Regions from separate parts of the Vibrio sp. TAP-3B genome, predicted to be linked through region 1. Evidence: predicted binding sites of a transcription regulator. Region 1 holds the regulator's gene; each other region holds the start of a gene.
What was found. The regulator PurR, encoded in region 1, represses purine synthesis genes. The targets are predictions, from matches to a motif close to TNANGNAAACGTTTNCNTNA.

Region 1 (5,048 bases):
TTAGCGATAAATATCTTCATTAAGAGCTTCCATTTTGTTGGTTGGGTATTGGTCTTACCTTATTCATAATCCATTTAGCGATAATTGGAAATAGTCCCAATAATGCGAATGACACTAAGACAGCGGGAGAGATGATGCCAGATAACGTTTCAATCGTGGCTAATTGAGTGCCTGCATTTAAGTAAACGGCCGTTCCTGGCAGCATGCCAATTTGGCTCGTCAGATAGAACCGGCCGACTGACATTGGCGTTAATCCCATTAGCAGATTAATCAAGAAAAAAGGGAATACAGGGATTAAGCGAAGAGAAAATAGATAAAACGCACCGTCCTTTTTAACGCCTTGATTAATAGCAGTGAGCTTTCCTCCAAATTTGATTTGAACCCAATCATGCAATAAGTAACGACTACTTAGAAATGCAATGGTCGCCCCCATTGTGCTGGCAAAAGAAACCAGTAATAAACTTGCCCAAAACCCAAAGAGAGCCGCACCAAGCAAAGTGACAACTGTTGCACCAGGAATGGAAAATGCTGTAATGAGGATGTAAGCGAAGAAGTAAACTGCCGCAGAAAACACGAAGTTTTGGTCGATGTAAGCGGTCAGTAGTTGTTGTTGTGCCTTAGCATTTTCTAGGGTTAGGTATTGACTGAAGTTCACACCTAAAAAGATGATTAGCGCTAATAGGGTAAGACCTAAAATCAGTTTCTTATTCATATTTTTTGCTCCACTTGGGTATGCTTTATAAGACAGATTTTAGTCCGAAAAAATTTCACAAAAAAACCGCAGTGTTATCTGCGGTTTACTCTATGGTTAGCGATTTATTTCTATTGAAGGTCGCTAATCAACTCGTCTCGACGAGTTTGAGGAACTACACTCCAATGAGTGCCGTTTATAGCACCTTCTAGTGCCCAGAGGAGCTCAATGCTCACAGCGGCGGAGTGTGTGTCTATTATCGCTTTGTAGGCATTAAGCGCACCTTCTTCTTCTAGCTTTTCTACCGATTCGATGCCAGCTTTCTTAAGCATTCTTTCAGTAGCTAGTCGCAAATTAGGCAAGTCTTTCAAGCGGTTAGGTTTACTTGTCGCTTGTTGCTTTTTTTCCATTTTTGCATTTTCTAAGGATTGCTTTGCTACTTCAACTAAGTGGTCGTTTGATCTCCATAAGTCGCTGGAAATCGCGTAGTACTTAGTTACGACTGGAAAACCACGCTTTTTATAAACGTATGGTTTTAGCCCTTGTTTCTCGAAATCAGATGAAGTCTTTTGGTCAGCTCGTATATGAAGTTGATTATTCACAACTAGTGCGAACATCGTATCATCGGCGAAAAGACCAAAGCCACCAAACATTGAGCGCGACTTGATCGTACCAAGTGCCTCAAATAGCTTCATAGAGTCTTTGAGTATCGGTTTATCCATGATGTGTTATCTCGGTGTAATTAATATTACGCCACCAAAAATCAGGTCCGAGAGGTTAGCAAATACATGCAGACACAATGTCAATAAAGGGTGAACTCATTATATGCATATTTGCCATCGGTAACCCCGCTACCTTCCATCGTATACGATGGTTCAGGCCGGAGGCTTTGCGTCCCATCCTTTCGGATGGTTTGCCCTGTGCGTGACAGTTGGATCATACTTTGTATATTGAATTAACATCACACTTTACGCTTGAAAGTGTGATGTTGGTTCAGTAAAAATGTGAGTTAGTGCATATTTGTGCATATTCAAGAAGAAGTTTTACTCTAAAAGAATAAGAAGGGCAAGACTGAGTCACATCCAAATAAAACAGCAAGTTATCCTACTATTAACGATTTTATAAGCAAGAAAATGTGTTGTAAATGTTATTTTTTATTAAAAAACAAGCGCTCGTAAGAGCGCTTGGATCCAGTTTTATATATTAAAGCTAATATCAGTTCAGTTTTTTCACGGTATTTCGAATGACAAGCTCAGGTTGCATTTCGAAAACACGTTTCTCATGTTCTTTATCTTTGATTCGTTCAAGTAAAATTTCGAATGCATTTTTACCTACACGACGCTTCGGTTGGTGAATAGTCGTAAGTGGTGGTGAAAAGTACTCCGCCAATTCAATATTGTCATAACCAATGACAGATACATCATCAGGTACTTTAATGCCATTTTGTTGTAAACGACTCATAAGGCCCAGCGCCATAGTATCGTTGAAACAGAAAACGGCTGTTGGACGCTTGTCCATTGCCGTTATTTGTTCTGCAACCAACACGGCGGTATCACACTCAAAGTTGCCCTCTAGAATCCAATCTTCGTTTATGGGTAACTTTGCTTCTGTCATTGCGCGGCGAAAACCAGCAATGCGCTCCTGACACGCGAGTTTTTCAAAATGACCACTTAGACAAGCGATATCCGTATGGCCGTTGTCAATCAGGTGTTTGGTTGCAATGTAGCCACCTTCTTCTGAATTATCCATAATCTTATCAGCTTGAGAGCTTTCTGGACCCCAGTCCATTACGACCTTAGGAATATCAGCATGACGGTCTAACATCTGTTTTAGCTCTTCCGTCAGGTCAGAACACATCACTAAGATACCATCTACACGTTTCTCGGCTAGCATGCGGATGTAGTCGCGCTGTTTCTCGTAAATGCCACCTGTATTACATAAGATCAGAGTGTAACCCTGGCGGTAACAGTAGCTCTCAACACCGTCAATTACTTCAGAGAAAAATAGGTTGGTGGACTGAGTCACTAACATGCCAATAGTGCGCGTTGAGTTGCATTTTAAGCTGCGAGCAACCGCGCTAGGTGCGTAGTTAAGCTCATCAACGGCTTTCATTACTTTTTCTTGAGTTGTTTCGGCAACGAAACGTGTCTTGTTAATAACGTGAGAAACAGTAGTCGTAGAAACGCCGGCTAAGCGAGCAACGTCTTTTATAGTGGCCATAAATGGTGTCCTGTATCGAGCTACTTAAAAATGCCGTGATGGAGTGTCTCAATACCAGAATCGTTTTCACACTTAGCGTTATAAACGCTCATGTTGAGTGTGTTTGGCAGAGGTTATCCTAAGAGCGGCAAAAAAGTGTGTAGCAACTGGTCGATGAGTTCTATTTTTTTCTATATGGTGATAAATCGTCATCAGCCCATTAAGAAAACACAAAAACCGCTATATTTTAGCGGTTTACATATAAATCATATTTAATCGTTTGCGCTCACATTTTAGCTCTATGTGGGCTGACTAGCAATGCTTTCAACCAGTGTTTTGTGTATTTGAAGTCACATTATGACTGCTAAGTAACCGGGTGTCTTTGCGTTAGATTAAAAGCAAACGAATAATCTACCAAGCATCTTGAAGTCATTGCGAATATGGGAAGCCCGATTTGAGGGCTTCTTAAAACAGGCGGCGATTATTCACCAAGAAGGTAAGTGCTGTCCAGTTTACAAAATGCAATTAATAGTTGCGCAACACTTGAGTAGAAACCGAATTCATCGAGCTGCTTACATTTTTGTCCAAATTGTGGCAGCCAAGACATCAACTGTTGTTGAATGAAGCAGTTTTGTTGAACAAACGCTTTTTCCATATGTTTGTCTTGTTCTAGTTCATTAGAGCGGATGATCATGTTGCCTAAAAAGTCGAGCTCAACGGCTAAGTGATCGGCTGGTTCTTTGAGGTTAACATCAACCTGAACGCCAAATTCACTCATTAATTTTTCCATCTCTTCCGCTGGTTTGTCATTGAGTAAGCCTGATTCACCAATGTACATTGAAGCGTAAGGGAGGGCGCCGTATTTTTCCGTCTTTAAGAACAGTTCGCAAAAGTCTGCGGCAAGCTCTAGTTGTGCGTCTTGACGATCTTGTAGGCGATTCAATGCGTTAACAAGGCTGTCAACGGCAGGTTTAAGGGATTCATTTTCACCTAAACCCGCTAAAAAACCGCGAATTTCAACACTGTGGTAAGTTTTCAATTCTTTGTTTGTTAATTCTTTGGCGAACAAGCTCGAAAACCACCAGTAAATTTCAGCGCGTTTTTCATTAAAAGCTTTCACTTCTTGCATTTTTGGGCTCCTGAATGATGCTTTAAGTCGTGCACCATAAGGTCAATTAGGGATATTCCCTAAGTGTAATCAATTAAAATGAATAGCAGTAACTATAATTATTATGTTTTATAGCAAAAAATGTTCATTTGTTAATGGTGGTGGGTAAGTTTGTTTTGAATCAATAAAAACGCTAAATCTTGCTTTTTAATGTATCTATGACTAGAAATGTTACTAGTTATGAATAGAATACGTCTTGGATAATAAGAAGATAGAAGTGGTGTAAATGAGCTATCACGTATTAGTCGTAGAAGATGATGTTGTAACGCGTAGTAAGCTTGCGGGATATTTCCAAAATGAAGGTTATCAAGTTAGCGAAGCAGAAAGTGGCGCAGAGATGCGCGAAGTTCTGCAAGCGGGTGATGTAGACCTTATTATGTTGGATATTAACCTGCCGGGTGAAGACGGCCTGATGCTTACTCGCGAACTACGTAGCCAGTCGGATATTGGCATCATATTAGTAACAGGACGCACGGATAGCATTGACAAAATCGTAGGTCTAGAAATGGGCGCTGACGATTATGTGACAAAACCTTTTGAACTCAGGGAACTCTTGGTTCGCGTTAAGAATCTACTGTGGCGTATTTCAGCAGCCCGTCACGGTAGTAATAAAACGGCAGAAGCCAATGAGGAACACATTGTTCGCTTCGGAGAATGGACATTTGATATTCAGCGCCGTGCACTAAGCCGTAATGGCGAACCCGTGAAACTGACCAAAGCGGAGTATGAACTTTTGGTCGCGTTATCGTCGTACCCGAATCAGGTGTTAAGTCGTGAGCGTATCTTGAATATGATTAGTCATCGAGTGGACGCGCCGAATGATCGTACCATTGACGTTTTGATTCGACGTATGCGAGCCAAGATGGAGTTTGATCCAAAGAACCCACAGATTTTCGTGACGGTTCACGGAGAAGGCTATATGTTTGCTGGGGATTAATTCTCAGGTGCAAAGAAGAAAAGGTGAGTATTCGCTCTCATGACGTTCAGCTA
Region 2 (5,048 bases), 470 kb from region 1:
TGCTCAGGACCATTTTTCACATTAGCTATTGCTTTTAAGTGCAATTGAACTTCTGCAACCAAATTAGTTTTAGGCAGGCGAACCAACAAATTTAAATCGCGATAACCAGAAGGACTCGGTTTTTTAAAGCGATTTTTAACTTTTACTATGGTTGTTTCTCGCTCTAAGGTTTCATAAATTGAGACCAAACTAGCCACATCTTCCGCAACAATGGTTGCACGAGCAAGATCGGTAATACGCTCCACTTTTCCATCCAGTTCTAGGGCTATTTTTGCTTCTGCACGTTGTTTGGATTTCACACCCGCAAAGTACGGCTGAGCATCATTAAGAAGTGCCGTACTTTTACAAATAGTTTCAAGTTCGAATTGTGCTTGGTGTGCTTTACTGTAGAGGATGTCGAAATCAGAGTATGGCTGTGTTGGTGTTGAGTCGATATTTTGAATGCCATATAAACCGCTGAGGCTGTGTTTAAAGAGTTTCGCGCAAACTTCGTCTTGATTAGCTGAACGATTTTGTTCGTCACTCGGTGGGGGGGTAATAGGAAGTGCGGCGAACGCCGGCGCACGGCTGAGTACCAAAAGCATCAATGCAGTAGTACGTAGAAATAAGCTCATTCACTCTCCTTAACTTGCATTCACTTAGAAAATAGGGAACATAAAGGTCGCTAAGATTGGCAAATTAGGTTCTAACTCATTAGTGGGGCCTTTGTGAAAGATCCCAAGGTTTAACTTTAACCTTAAAGTGGAATCGTGCATTAGATCACCATTTCTCTTTTCTTTATTCTGTTGTTTAGGGTAAAGACACCCTCTACTAAGGAACGATGACATCTTATCATCGCTCTATTAACTAAAGATGAACGACATAGACAAATTTGAGAAAATCGTTAGTCTTACGCCACAAAATGAAAATTAGCCGATAAGTAGAAAATAAAATGAGAGACCAAGAGTTTTGGCACAACAAATGGGCCAGTAATCAAATCGGATTTCACTTGGAAGATGTAAACCCACTACTACCTGCCTATTGGCCGCACACTCATCCAAAGCGTGAAGATAAAGTATTGGTTCCATTATGCGGTAAATCAGAAGATTTGATTTGGTTAGCAATGAAGCACGATTCGGTAGAGGGTGTCGAGCTAAGCCATATTGCTGTTCGATCCTTTTTTGCTGAGCACCTTTATACGCCAATGGTGACTCCGCTTAATGGTATGCACGAGCTGTATCAGTTTGATGAGCTCTCTATTTATACTGGGGACTTTTTTACAGCGCCAGTATCTCAAGCCGATATCATTTATGACAGAGCCGCGTTGGTGGCTTTACCGCAAGATATGCGAGAGGAGTATGTAGAGCGTCTCAAGCAACTTTTGAATCCAGGCGGTCGTATTTTGCTTGTTACACTCAACTATCCTCAAGAAGAGATGGCGGGGCCTCCATTTAGTGTGCCAGTCGAAGAGATTGAGCAGTTATTTTCAGGTTACAAAGTTACCTGTTTGAACGTAGATGAAGCTGATGAAAACCATCCTAAAATCGCCAAAAAAGGCTTAAGTCGCTTCTCTGAAGAGGTGTACTTAATCGAGAGCGAATAGGATTTCCTCGGTTTGTAAAGCGAAACAGCGCAGCAATTAAAGCTGCGTTATTTTTTGTAGGAGTGGAGCGCGTTTAATAAGTGACATTCACTTTTGACGCACTCTCAATAGCATCTTGAACGGCTTCTTCGGTCGTTTTACGTTGAGTAAGAACAACACCTAAGCGGCGGCGACCATCAATCTCAGGCTTACCGAATAGACGAACTTGCGTTTGAGGTTGAGCTAAGGCTTTGGTTAGATTGTTAAAGCGAATGCTTGTTGAAGTCCCTTGACCAAGTATTACGGCGGACGCTGATGGACCATATTGCACAATTTTATTAATCGGCATTCCGGTAAATGCACGTACGTGGAGAGCAAACTCTGACATTTCCTGAGAAATCATCGTGACCATGCCTGTATCGTGTGGGCGAGGAGAGATCTCATTGAAAATGACCTTATCGCCTTTAACAAACAACTCTACACCAAAGAGGCCGTAGCCACCGAGCGCGTTTACCACTTTCTCTGCCGTGTATTCTGCTGCTTTTATTGCGTTTTCTGACATGGCTTGCGGTTGCCATGATTCGCGGTAGTCACCATCTTCCTGACGATGGCCAATTGGAGCACAGAAATGAACACCATCAACAGCTCTGGCTGTCAATAAAGTGATTTCGTAATCAAAATCGATAAAGCCTTCAATAATGACACGCCCATAACCTGTGCGTCCGCCTTCTTGTGCGTGTTCCCACGCTTTTTGAATGCCGTCTTCGGTCTTAATAACACTCTGCCCCTTACCTGATGAGCTCATGACAGGCTTAACCACACATGGGATACCGACGTGTTCGACTGCACTTTTGAAGTCATCGTAGTTATCAGCAAATTGGTAAGGGGAGGTCGCCAAGTTAAGCGTTTCTGCGGCTAAACGACGGATACCTTCGCGGTTCATCGTGAGCTGAGTTGCTTTTGCCGTTGGCACCACGTTCAAACCTTTTTTTTCAAGTTCAACCAATTTATCAGTAGCGATAGCTTCGATCTCTGGTACAACATAAGTGGGTTGTTCTTGATCAATAATTTTTTCTAAGGCTTGACCGTCTAACATATCAATCACATAACTTCGGTGAGCGACTTGCATTGCTGGAGCATCGGCATAACGGTCGCAAGCAATGACCTCCAATCCAAGTCTCTGGCATTCAATCGCGACTTCTTTACCAAGTTCGCCAGAACCCAGAAGCAATACACGAGTAGCATTTGCGCTGGTTGCAGTACCAAACATAGTGTTCCCTTACAAAATAAAGTGATGAGATAGAAATTGCAGGGGATCATACTGATTTTTTTTAACGAAGCAAACGTTTGCGTTGTGGTTTTGATAATAATAACCCTGCAAAATATGCAGGGTTATTGGGCGCAGCTAGGAGAGACAGGGGTTACACGTTTGCAAAGCTTAAAGGAATATCAGGATTGATTGCTTCTAGTGTTGATTGTGTGTCCGCTAAGTGACTGATTTTCCCCTTAGCGCTTTCTGCTAAAGCGGCCGACTTAATATTATCGAAGGTATCGCTCGCCATCAGAATTTGGATTAGAGCTACCTGCAGTGGTGGCAGGCTAGGGTTGAACGCAGCATTCTCCGCATAAGCTCCCTGGAAAACACGACCACTTACCATTTCAAGAGCAATACCACTCATATTGTTAGTGTATGGTGAGTGACTCATATTCATTGCATCTACTGCTTTTTGAACAAGAGCATCCTCTTCATCGTAGGTAAAGTTGTGTTTATTACCATCCATAAGACGCAAGTTTATGCCGAGATCACCAGGACCGAATGCTTCTGGAAGATAGTTATGCAGAGATTTTTCTTCACGCTCAGGAAGTTGAATTTTGAGCTCTGCTGAAGTCGTCAGTTCGTTCATGAACTGACGACAGTGGCCACATGGGCTGTAGTTAATCGTGATGTCTTTAATACCACGTTCACCTTTCATCCAAGCATGGCTAATAGCACATTGCTCAGCATGAACCGTTTGTCCGAGTTGAACGCCGAGAAACTCCATATTTGCGCCAAAGTAAAGACGACCCGATAAACCACGAACGATTGCGCCTACATAGAATTCGGAAATTGTAGCGTAGGAAAACGCAGCGGCAAAAGGAAGCAGAGCAACACGAAGCTCTTTATCTGATAAGTCAGTAGCTGAAAGCAACTGTTCAAACTGTTGCTCTGAAAGCGTAGCATCAAAATCATCCGCTTGAATGATAGGAGCCAGTTGTTTGGAAAGTGCTTCTGGAGCGCTCGCTAGCGCCTGTTCAATGCGACTTTTCATGTTGAATCCTTGTTATTGCATGGATAGTTATTCTATGTAAAAGAGAGAAATGTTCTGTGCTACACGTCACACTGGTGAGTGTAATTGAGTTTTCTGTTACACAGTTTGAGTGAGCTCACACATGTATTCGATTGCATTCTCGTGAAGCGTTAACTCAGTCTCACTATCAAGTATATTAGCGTATATTCATATTCCAAGTAGCATCAATGTGCTATGACCACGGTTATGCTTGATTTAGGTCTATTTCTAAAGTGCTTAGAGAATCGCTATTTGGTCGTGCGCAGGAAGGTGGTGTTGATTAACGTTAAAGAGCTAAGGACGGAGGCCTGATAGAGGAGGACAGGCCAACTACTGATAAAACCAGACTGCTAAGGCAAAAAAACTTGGAGCTAAAAGAGAAGTGATGATGCCACATAAAACTAATGCTAACGATGAAAACGCAGCATCAACTGGTTGTTTCTCTGCGCAAGTGGCTGTGCCCAACGCATGAGATACGGTACCCATCGTTAAACCTCGTGCAATTGGGTGTTTAATGCCAATCAGGTTATAAATTGGGTATGCTAAAATCGCGCCTAGGAGGCCAACAATAAGCACTAAGATTGCAGCCACTGCGGCTTCGCCTCCTAGGTGGCTAGAGATTTCCATCGCAATCGGTGTGGTCACAGATTTCCCCAGCAAGCTTGCGATTAAACTGATATCTGCTTTAAAAGCAACGGCTATTAACGTTGTCGTCATCATCGACATCACGCTGCCTACCATGCAAGCAAATGTGATGATGCGCCAGTTCGCTTTAATTTGTGGAAGCTGTTCATACAATGGGTAAGCCAGAGCAACAACCGCGGGTTGAAGTAAAAAGCTGAGCCCTTTGTTATCTGTATAATAGGTTTCATAGGGTACATTTAGGTAGGTTAATAATGGAATTAATACCGCGATACTGATCAGCAAAGGGTTTGCTATTGGGGTATTAAGCTTGATAGCGATCTGACGAGCCGCCAGAAAAACTACCACAGTGACAATTAACCACATATTAGTGTTCCTCTTTTAGCAGGTAATCGAGCAGCCAAGCTAGGCTTACTAAGACAATGAGTGAGCCTCCAACAGCGCTAGCAATAATCGGCAGTGCGTTGGCAAGTAGTATATCGAAGTGCTGCATCAGGCCGACGCTAATCGGGACGAAC
Region 3 (5,048 bases), 380 kb from region 1:
CTGCTGATCCGCAACAGAAAAAACTTGGGCGTGAATAGTTATGGCTTCGTTGAAAGTGACGATATCAGTTTCAATTTTACCTAGCTCAGTTTTAAGTAGAGCTGTGTATTGATTAAATAGCGCCGATAATGTTGCTTGGTTTTTTTCAGGAAGGGCAACGGTGACAAACGCTTCACGAGGAATGGCGTTGCGTAAGCTACCACCACGGAACTCCACTAAACGTAAGTCTAGTTCCTGAGCATGGGCAGCGAGGAATCGACCAAGCAACTTGTTTGCGTTGCCTCGACCAGTGTGAATATCACAGCCGGAGTGACCACCTTTTAGTCCTTTAAGTGTTAACTGACGAGTGACGAAACCTGCCGGAATCGATTCTCGATTGATATCGAAAGCCATAGTCGCATCGACACCACCGGCACAGCCCATGTACACTTCGCCTTCTTGCTCAGAGTCAGTATTTAGAAGGATCTCACCTTCTAGCCAACCTGCTTGAAGGCCGAAAGCGCCCGTCATTCCTGCTTCCTCATCGATGGTTAGCAGTACTTCTAGAGGCCCATGCTGGATCTCTTGTGACGCCAGCACGGCAAGACAAGATGCCATGCCAATCCCATTGTCTGCACCAAGCGTTGTCCCTTTTGCGGTGACCCACTCGCCATCAATGTAAGGTTGGATGGGATCGGTTGTGAAGTCGTGCTCGGTGTCTTCATTTTTTTGCGGCACCATGTCGATATGCGCTTGAAGGACAACGCCCTTCTTATTCTCCATTCCAAGTGTCGCAGGTTTCTTAATAAATACGTTACCCGTTGGGTCTCGACGAACATCAAGTCCTTGCTCTGTGGCCCAGTTAGTTATGTATTGGGCTAATGCTTCTTCATGTTTGGATGGATGAGGGATAGAACAAATCTTATCGAAAAACTGCCAAAGTGGAGCAGGTGATAAGGTACTGACTTCAGAATGGAACTCAGACACGGAGGACTCCTTTTTTATGTGCTTTGCCAAATATATACCGTAAAAAGTTATTGGGTTAGCATTAAATGCTGGACGATTTGGCTTTCAGATTATCGTTTAGCATACCACCAGATAAAGGGGACGAGTAGTCGCTGGTGTAAGGATTTCTCCCTGAACTGCCACACGTTTATAAACGTTAAATCGGTCTTTGTGCTCTCTTTTTATACCGATTGAAAGGTAGCTTATTTTTAAATTACAGATATGTAGTTTAATTACATTAAAGATTTGACCTGGATCGGTATAAATAACTTTTTGTGACTTAAATCACCAAATTAGTTGTAATTAAATTTCTTAGTGGTATATTTATAACCAGCTTCTGAGAGAAGAACGAAATGCTCAAAGGATGAGTCCGTTTTATCGCCTCCAAGGAACCGAGAAATCAACGATTGTTTTAATTGATTTAAAAGGTGATAGTTATGAAAGGTTTACCAAGTGCAATGTTCTGGAATAGCAAATCTGTTTACACCGGCAACTTTGTATACCCAACAAGCTTTGGCTACTAATTGCAGTCAACGCATGTGACTCGAACAGTTTGTTCACCCCTATAAATTGGAATTTCTTTTCAGCGATAGCGCTGATATGATTCGCCGCCACCCAGTTTGGGTGGCGTTTTTTTATGCCTTTTTTCTACTGTTGGCTAAGTTATCGCCATCAAGCCTCCATTCTCTGACGAATCCTTCTTGTTATTTCATTTTTCTATTAAATCTGCCTGAATTTCATGCCAAAAAGCGTCTTTTTTGTTTGAAAGTTTAGTACATTGTTCAGTTTATACACGGTGCAAAGTTTCGGGTTTGTTTTTTTTAATCTTTGTTTTATATGCTTTTTTTCTATTTATGGTTTTGTATTTCTAACTAATAAGTTTCATATCCTACGAAAAAAAATGCATTAGAGTGAAGATTCTACCTAGAATTTACTATTTGATAACTTTATAATTCACGCCAATCGATTACGCAACCGTTTACTTCTTCACCTTTACAGGATTTGATCATGCTCGAGAGGCTATTTAAACTCAGTGAAAATGGCACTAATGTGCGCACTGAGATCATCGCAGGTATTACCACCTTTCTTACCATGGCTTACATTATTTTTGTAAACCCAGCTATCCTTTCGGATACAGGTATGGACCGTGGTGCTATTTTTGTTGCGACTTGTCTTGCGGCGGCTATTGGCTGTTTCATTATGGGATTTGTTGCTAACTACCCAATCGCCCAAGCTCCAGGCATGGGACTTAACGCATTTTTTACTTATTCTGTTGTATTGGGAATGGGTTACACATGGCAAGTCGCATTGGCTGCTGTGTTTGTTTCTGGTCTGCTGTTCATTCTTCTGAGTGTGTTTAAGATCCGAGAGTGGATCATCAACTCGATTCCACACTCTTTGCGTACTGGCATCTCGGCCGGAATCGGACTTTTCCTTGCTTTTATCGCATTGAAAAACGCAGGGATAGTGGTTGATAATCCGGCAACATTGGTTTCAATGGGAGACATCACTTCATTAACTTCAGTGCTGGCGGCTATTGGCTTTTTTCTAACGATTGCGCTGGTTCACCGTGGTGTGAGAGGCGCAGTTATGATTGCTATTCTGGGTGTTACGGCGCTGGGTCTGTTATTGGGTGATGTGCAGTGGGGGGGCATTATGTCAACACCACCAAGTATCGCCCCAACCTTCATGCAATTGGACTTCTCTGGTTTGTTTGAAGTTGGCATGATCTCAATTGTATTTGCTTTCCTATTTGTCGATTTGTTTGATACCGCAGGTACGCTAGTTGGTGTTTCTCAAAAAGCAGGCCTAACTGATGAGAATGGCAACATTCCTCGCCTAAACAAAGCGCTCCTTGCGGACTCAACCGCGACTTCTGTTGGTGCTCTACTGGGCACGTCGAATACGACTTCTTATATTGAGAGCGTTTCTGGTGTCGCTGCGGGAGGTCGTACTGGTCTAACAGCAGTGGTTGTTGGTGCACTCTTCCTGCTTGCTTTATTGTTCTCGCCACTAGCAGGTATGATCCCGGCTTACGCAACGTCGGGTGCTTTGTTTTATGTCGCGATTTTGATGCTGTCTGGGCTCGTAAGCATCGACTGGCGTGACCTAACTGAAGCCTCACCAGTGGTGGTGACTTGTTTGGTTATGCCATTAACTTTCTCTATTGCAGAAGGTATTACACTTGGTTTTATCGCTTACTCCGCTATCAAGCTATTCAGTGGCAAAGGGCGTGAGGTGTCGATGAGTGTTTGGGTGATGTCAGCTATTTTCATCGTTAAATACCTGATCGGTTAATTTTTCGCAACCAGTTAGTGTGAATGTTCGTCCACACTGACTGGTTGTTTGTAGAGTATACTCGAATTCACCGAATAGGATTTTTCTGCACAGTAGACAGAGAATTTTGACATCAGCGTTGGTATTAATAACGTGTTTCGGTAGAATAATCGTTTGCGCAGCTTGAAACCCCCATCTTTTTACGTAAGAAGATTCTAGTAAATACATCGCTATATTTAAGGAGTATTACTGGAGCTGGGGGATGCATATTTTCAAATTATTAGGTTATTACAATGAGTAAAAAATTCATTATCACTTGGGATGCAATGCAGGCTTATTGCCGTGAACTGGCTGAGAAACAAATGCCAGCTGAGCAATGGAAAGGTATTTGGGCGGTAAGCCGTGGTGGCTTGGTACCAGGCGCTATTTTGGCTCGCGAGCTAGGCATTCGTTACGTAGATACTATTTGTATTTCAAGCTATGACCATGATCATCAGCGCGATATGACAGTGCTTAAAGCACCGGAAGGCGATGGTGAAGGTTACTTAATCGTTGAAGACCTAGTAGACAGCGGTGATACTGCACGTAAATTGCGTGAGATGTATCCAAAAGCGAAAATGATCGCTGTTTGCGCTAAGCCATCGGGTAAAGAGTTGTTAGATGACTACGTCGTGGACATCGCGCAAGACACATGGATCGAACAGCCATGGGATATGTCCATCCAATATGCTGAGCCAGTGAATCGCAAACAAAAATAATTGCTATTGAAGAATATTGAGAAATGCCCCTGTATAGGGGCATTTTTTTTATTATCATTATATTTATTGCCAATAGCCTAGGGTTCTTTCTATGTCTGAAGACGTCAGTAAAAATATTTCCGAAACTTTGTTCGTGAAACATAAGCAAGCAAAAGAAACCTCAGCCCTCACTCAATACATGCCGAGCAGTCAAAAGATTCTTGATGAGCGAGAATCACAGGGGGGGAGTGCTTGGTATCGTCATTTACGCCGCTTACAATGGGCATGGCAAGGGTTGTCGCCAATAGAGATGGAAGGTGTACTGTCTAAGATCGCTTCTTCCTCACACTCTCGAACTAATGATAACTGGTTAGATACCGTCATGGGTTACCACAACGGTAACTGGACGTTTGAGTGGATCAAATTAGGCATGGAGCATCAAAGGCGTTCGAGTGAGTTGCAAGGTGAAGCGGCCGCGGATGAGCTGTTCACTGCCTCTTTGTGTTTCAGTATCGCAGGCTATCCACACCTTAAGAACGATAACTTGGCATTACAGGCTCAAGTGCTGGCAAATAAGGCTTATTCAGATGGTGCAGAAAAAACGCAGTACACCATTAAGCAAATTGAAGTGCCTTATCAAAATCGCAAAATCATTGCGAATCTGCATCTACCTAGAACCGATAAACAATTGCCAGTCGTGATGGTGAGCGCGGGGCTAGACTCGTTGCAAACCGATATGTGGCGTTTGTTCCGTAACCATCTCGCCCCGAAAGATATTGCGATGTTGACGGTCGACATGCCGTCAGTAGGGCATAGTTCACACTGGCCTTTAACTGAAAATTCAAGCTGCCTTCACCAAGCAGTACTGAATGAGCTTTATTCACTACCTTGGGTCGATCACCATAAAGTTGGTTTAGTCGGATTCCGTTTTGGCGGTAATGCGATGATACGTCTCTCATTTGTCGAACAAGAGAAGATCAAAGCGTGCGTCGCATTGGGCGCACCAGTGCACGATATCTTTACTTCCCCAGAAAAGCTGCAAAAGATGCC
Region 4 (5,048 bases), 930 kb from region 1:
GATTGTTTATGGTCTTATCGCGATAATTAAATCATCAAGCAAACAACCTCTACCGAACCCGCAAAACAGACCAATTTGCAAGCAACCAGCTCTCAAAAACGTCATTTGTCTTATAACTTCAACTCAAAGTTTGATCCAGGCAGCATTGCAAACGATTACAGGATGATAGAATTCGCCGGATTTGTCTGCGTATCTTTAAATAGGGAATTATTATGAAAAATGCGTTACAAGGCGCTCAAATGCTCTTTGTCGCTTTTGGTGCTCTGGTACTTGTGCCACTCCTAACTGGCCTTGACCCCAACGTGGCCCTTTTTGGTGCCGGTGTCGGTACCCTCCTCTTCCAATTAATGACTAAACGTTCTGTTCCAATCTTTCTTGCTTCTTCTTTCGCGTTTATTGCTCCTATTATGTTCGGTATCCAAACTTGGGGTATCGGTGCAACCATGGGTGGCTTAATGGCCGCAGGTTTGGTGTACGTTGCACTCGGCGCAATGATTAAGGTTCGTGGTGTTGGTTTTATCCATAAAATTTTGCCCCCAGTGGTTGTTGGTCCGGTGATCATGGTCATTGGGCTTGGCTTGGCGCCAACAGCGGTAAATATGGCCGTAGGCAAAACTGGCGATGGCGCGGTACAACTGGTTAACGGCGATGCGGCAATCATTATCTCCGCGGTCTCTTTGCTCACAACTATCGTATTAAGTGTCTTCGCAAAAGGCTTCCTCAAGCTGGTTCCTATCGTTGGCGGCATCCTAGCAGGTTATTCAGTATCACTCTTTTACGGTGTGGTGGACTTTACCCCTGTGACTCAAGCTGCGTGGTTGGCAATGCCAAACTTCACTACGCCTGAGTTCAACATCAACGCGATTCTGTTTATGATTCCCGTGGCTATCGCACCAGCGGTAGAACACGTGGGCGACATGCTGGCTATCTCAAATGTAACAGGTAAGAACTACCTGAAAAAGCCAGGCCTACATCGCACAATCGCAGGAGATGGGATTGCGACGATCGCCGCTTCCATGGTTGGTGCCCCACCAAACACCACTTACAGTGAAGTTACCGGTGCCGTTATGCTAACTAAATCATTCAATCCAGCCATCATGACATGGGCCGCGATCACTGCCATCGTGCTTGCGCTTGTCGGTAAGCTAGGGGCAACACTTCAAACTATCCCTATCCCTGTGATGGGTGGCATTATGATCCTGCTGTTCGGCTCTATCGCGACCGTCGGTCTAAATACGTTAATCAAAAATAACGTTGACCTTCACAAGTCGCGTAACTTGGTGATCGTAGCGGTAACATTAGTATTTGGTATTGGTGGTATGGCTTTCGGTATTGGCGAGTTCAGCCTACAAGGCGTGAGCTTGTGTGGGATTGTGGCTATCATTCTTAACCTAGTGCTACCCAACGACTTGGGTGAGAACCACGTCATCGACAATGCACAAATGGAAGAAGATAACGCGAAATAATATCGCAGCACTGTCTTTAAGACAGAAGACTTTGATTATTTGTCTTAACCACCGCGTACAAAAAAGGCTTGATGAAAATCAAGCCTTTTTTAATTTCTGTTCTGCTTAATTATTGCGTGCCGAAGATCTTATCGCCAGCATCCCCAAGACCAGGAACGATGTAACCTTTATCGTTTAGCTTCTCATCGATTGCTGCAGTGTAAAGCTCAACATCTGGATGCGCTTTTGCGAGTGCTTCAATACCTTCTGGCGCAGCAACAAGTACCAACACCTTAATGTGGTTACAATTTTTTTCTTTTAAAAGATCGATGGTCGCGATCATAGAACCGCCCGTTGCCAGCATTGGGTCAACAACAAGCGCAATACGCTCGTCTATGTTAGAAGCAAGCTTATTAAAGTAGGGTACTGGCTCCAGCGTTTCTTCGTCACGGTAGATGCCCACCACGCTGATGCGTGCGCTAGGCATGTGCTCAAGAACACCGTCCATCATACCAAGGCCTGCTCGTAAGATTGGCACGACAGTGACTTTTTTACCTTTGATCTGGTCTACTTCTACCGGACCGTCCCAACCATCAATGGTCACTTTCTCTGTTTCAAAGTCTGCTGTTGCTTCGTACGTTAGTAGGCTACCGACCTCTGTCGCTAACTCACGAAAACGCTTTGTGCTGATGTCACCTTCTCTCATTAGACCAATTTTGTGCTTTACTAGAGGGTGCTTTACTTCAACAACTTTCATGTCCATCTCCGGCTATAGTTGGCAATATTTAAACAAACCTGCAGATTATACATGACTTTTACAGAGATATCAGAACAAATCACGAGAGAAAAAAACCAGCGCAAACGTTTGCCATCTATATTTAAGCACTGATAGAATAGCGCCGTTTTCATATCCAACTAAATACCGAGGACTTCCCTGTGAGTGGTAATAACTCTTCTCTGAGCTATAAAGACGCTGGTGTAGATATTGATGCGGGCAACGCGCTTGTGGATCGTATTAAGGGTGCAGTAAAACGCACTCGCCGCCCTGAAGTGATAGGGGGGATCGGTGGTTTTGGCGCGCTATGCGAATTGCCAACCAAATACAAACAACCTGTACTGGTTTCTGGTACTGATGGCGTAGGCACTAAGCTTCGCCTGGCACTGGATATGAACAAGCACGACACTATCGGTATCGACCTTGTTGCGATGTGTGTCAATGATCTTATCGTGCAAGGCGCAGAGCCACTGTTCTTCCTCGATTACTACGCAACAGGTAAATTGGACGTTGATACCGCAGCGGATGTAGTTTCGGGTATCGCGGAAGGCTGTATTCAAGCAGGTTGTGCACTTATCGGCGGTGAAACGGCTGAAATGCCGGGCATGTATGAAGGCGAAGACTACGATGTGGCAGGCTTCTGTGTGGGCGTCGTCGAAAAAGAAGACGTGATTGACGGTACCAAAGTAGCCGCAGGTGATGCGCTCATCGCCGTCGGCTCAAGCGGTCCACACTCAAACGGTTATTCTCTGATCCGCAAGATTCTTGACGTGTCTGGCGCAGATAAAAACGAAGAGCTCGCAGGTCGCACTATCGGCGAACACCTTCTTGAACCGACCAAGATTTACATCAAATCTGCACTTAAGATGATTGGTAAGCACGATATCCATGCAATCTCTCACATCACTGGTGGTGGTTTCTGGGAAAACATACCACGCGTACTGCCAGAAGGCACAAAAGCGGTGATCGACGGTAACAGTTGGGAATGGCCAGTAATCTTCAAATGGCTACAAAAAAAAGGGAACGTAGATACACACGAGATGTATCGCACATTTAACTGTGGTGTTGGTCTAATCGTCGCCCTACCGAAAGAGCAAGCAGATGCAGCGGTTGCTCTTCTTAGAAAAGAAGGCGAAGACGCGTGGGTAATTGGTGAAGTCGCTCAAGCGGAAGCTAATGAAGAACAAGTTGAAATCAAATAACTTGTGAATCACGCTAAAAATAGAACGAATGGGGACGTTATGTCCTCATTTTGCTATCTGGCAGATCGAAAACCATTCTAATAGTAGGTAATTTATATAGCCTACAATATCAAGATCAAGGTAATCTCAGTATCATGAAAAACATTGTGGTCCTCATCTCGGGTAACGGCAGTAACCTGCAAGCCATCTTGGAAGCTTGCGAAGACAACATGCCAAACGCACAGGTCGCGGCCGTGTTCTCTAACAAAGCAGACGCTTATGGTTTAGAACGTGCAAAACAATTTGATGTGAACGGTCACTTTGTCGATCCAAAAGCGTTTGATTCTCGAGACGCTTTTGACGCGGAACTAATGAGCCAAATCGATAATTATCAGCCTGATATCATTGTCTTAGCGGGATACATGCGCATCCTCAGTCGTGCGTTTGTTCAGCACTATAGCGGCAAGATGATCAATGTTCACCCTTCTCTATTACCTAAATATCCGGGCTTGCACACCCACCAACGTGCGATTGATGCCAAGGACAGAGAGCATGGCACCAGTGTTCACTTTGTGACGGAAGAGTTAGATGGCGGCCCTGTCATTTTGCAAGCAAAAGTCCCGGTATTTGAGGAGGATGATGCCGATGCACTTGCTGCCCGTGTTCAAACTCAGGAGCACAATATCTACCCTATGGTCACCAAGTGGTTGATTGAAGATAGGTTGAAGATGCAAGACGGCAAAGCTTGGCTCGATGGTCAAGCTCTTGGTATTCACGGCTACGCTGCCGAAGAAGAGTCATCTTCTGAATAGATCCAAAAAAGGCAGTTCAGTGACGGCCTTTTTCTTCGACTATCAGGTTTTATTCCAGTGGCTCAATGGCCGCCTGGTTGCCCGGTTTAGCTGCGGCAAACGGCACATTTGCTAATTCAGACGCATTGTTTTCGACTAACTCGCCGAGATGAAATAAACCGTACTCTCCTGGTTTCATTCGTTGCCACGCTTCATTACCAGTCAAAGGTTGAGTGGCAATAACAGAGACAATATCGTGCGGTGTCGTTTCTTCTTGGAAGTTGATTTCTACATCCTCATCAAGCAACACGGCTTTACCGAATGGCGCACGTCGTGTGATCCAATACAAGTGATTAGTACAATACGTCATGACGTACTCACTATCACTGAGCAACATATTAAAGACGCCCTTGTCTTTTAGCTGGTCACAGCATTTAGCAACATAGAGAAAAACCGATTCCATATCTTCTGGAGGCTCAGGATATCGATCTTCCATTTGTTTCAATAGCCAACAAAAGGCCAGTTCACTATCTGTCTCGCCGACTGGTCGATGCCGACCGGTATGCAAGTCTTGATAACCTGATAGCTGTCCATTGTGGGCAAAAGTCCAATACTTCCCCCATAACTCACGCGTAAAGGGATGGGTGTTTTCTAAATTAACCCCTCCACGGTTAGCCTGACGGATATGACTCACCACCGCTCGACTTTTGATCGGGTAATTTTGCACCAACTCAGCAATCTGAGACTCACAACTCGGTTTGGGATCTTTGAAGGTCCGAAATCCCTTCCCTTCATAGAAGGTTATGCCCCATCCATCGCGATGTGGACCAGTTCGGCCTCCACGCTGCATAAGCCC

Region 2: purT (formate-dependent phosphoribosylglycinamide formyltransferase) is a predicted target of PurR. The motif match lies at 2,897-2,916, and genes of this name have one in related genera.
Region 3: AC3D28_RS00950 (NCS2 family permease) is a predicted target of PurR. The motif match lies at 1,952-1,971, and genes of this name have one in related genera.
Region 4: purM (phosphoribosylformylglycinamidine cyclo-ligase) is a predicted target of PurR. The motif match lies at 2,299-2,318, and genes of this name have one in related genera.

Annotation. Positions count from the first base shown of each region.
Region 1 is NZ_CM173495.1:574,806-579,853, forward strand. It holds gene AC3D28_RS02780 (putative signal transducing protein) at 1-20, opposite strand, end outside; gene AC3D28_RS02785 (TVP38/TMEM64 family protein) at 20-712, opposite strand; gene AC3D28_RS02790 (TfoX/Sxy family DNA transformation protein) at 823-1,413, opposite strand; cyclic di-GMP riboswitch class I at 1,530-1,619, opposite strand; gene purR (HTH-type transcriptional repressor PurR) at 1,907-2,911, opposite strand; gene torD (molecular chaperone TorD) at 3,372-4,019, opposite strand; gene torR (two-component system response regulator TorR) at 4,285-4,995, shown strand.
Region 2 is NZ_CM173495.1:1,045,986-1,051,033, reverse strand. It holds gene AC3D28_RS04955 (nucleotidyltransferase family protein) at 1-614, opposite strand, end outside; gene AC3D28_RS04950 (thiopurine S-methyltransferase) at 932-1,582, shown strand; gene purT (formate-dependent phosphoribosylglycinamide formyltransferase) at 1,656-2,831, opposite strand; gene cdd (cytidine deaminase) at 2,983-3,870, opposite strand; gene AC3D28_RS04935 (CidB/LrgB family autolysis modulator) at 4,219-4,896, opposite strand; gene AC3D28_RS04930 (CidA/LrgA family protein) at 4,898-5,048, opposite strand, start outside.
Region 3 is NZ_CM173495.1:194,886-199,933, forward strand. It holds gene AC3D28_RS00940 (aminoacyl-histidine dipeptidase) at 1-966, opposite strand, end outside; gene vcdP (small protein VcdP) at 1,443-1,508, shown strand; gene AC3D28_RS00950 (NCS2 family permease) at 1,993-3,282, shown strand; gene gpt (xanthine phosphoribosyltransferase) at 3,555-4,019, shown strand; gene frsA (esterase FrsA) at 4,111-5,048, shown strand, end outside.
Region 4 is NZ_CM173495.1:1,508,317-1,513,364, forward strand. It holds gene AC3D28_RS07130 (uracil-xanthine permease family protein) at 213-1,466, shown strand; gene upp (uracil phosphoribosyltransferase) at 1,576-2,202, opposite strand; gene purM (phosphoribosylformylglycinamidine cyclo-ligase) at 2,382-3,422, shown strand; gene purN (phosphoribosylglycinamide formyltransferase) at 3,557-4,213, shown strand; gene AC3D28_RS07150 (class II glutamine amidotransferase) at 4,263-5,048, opposite strand, start outside.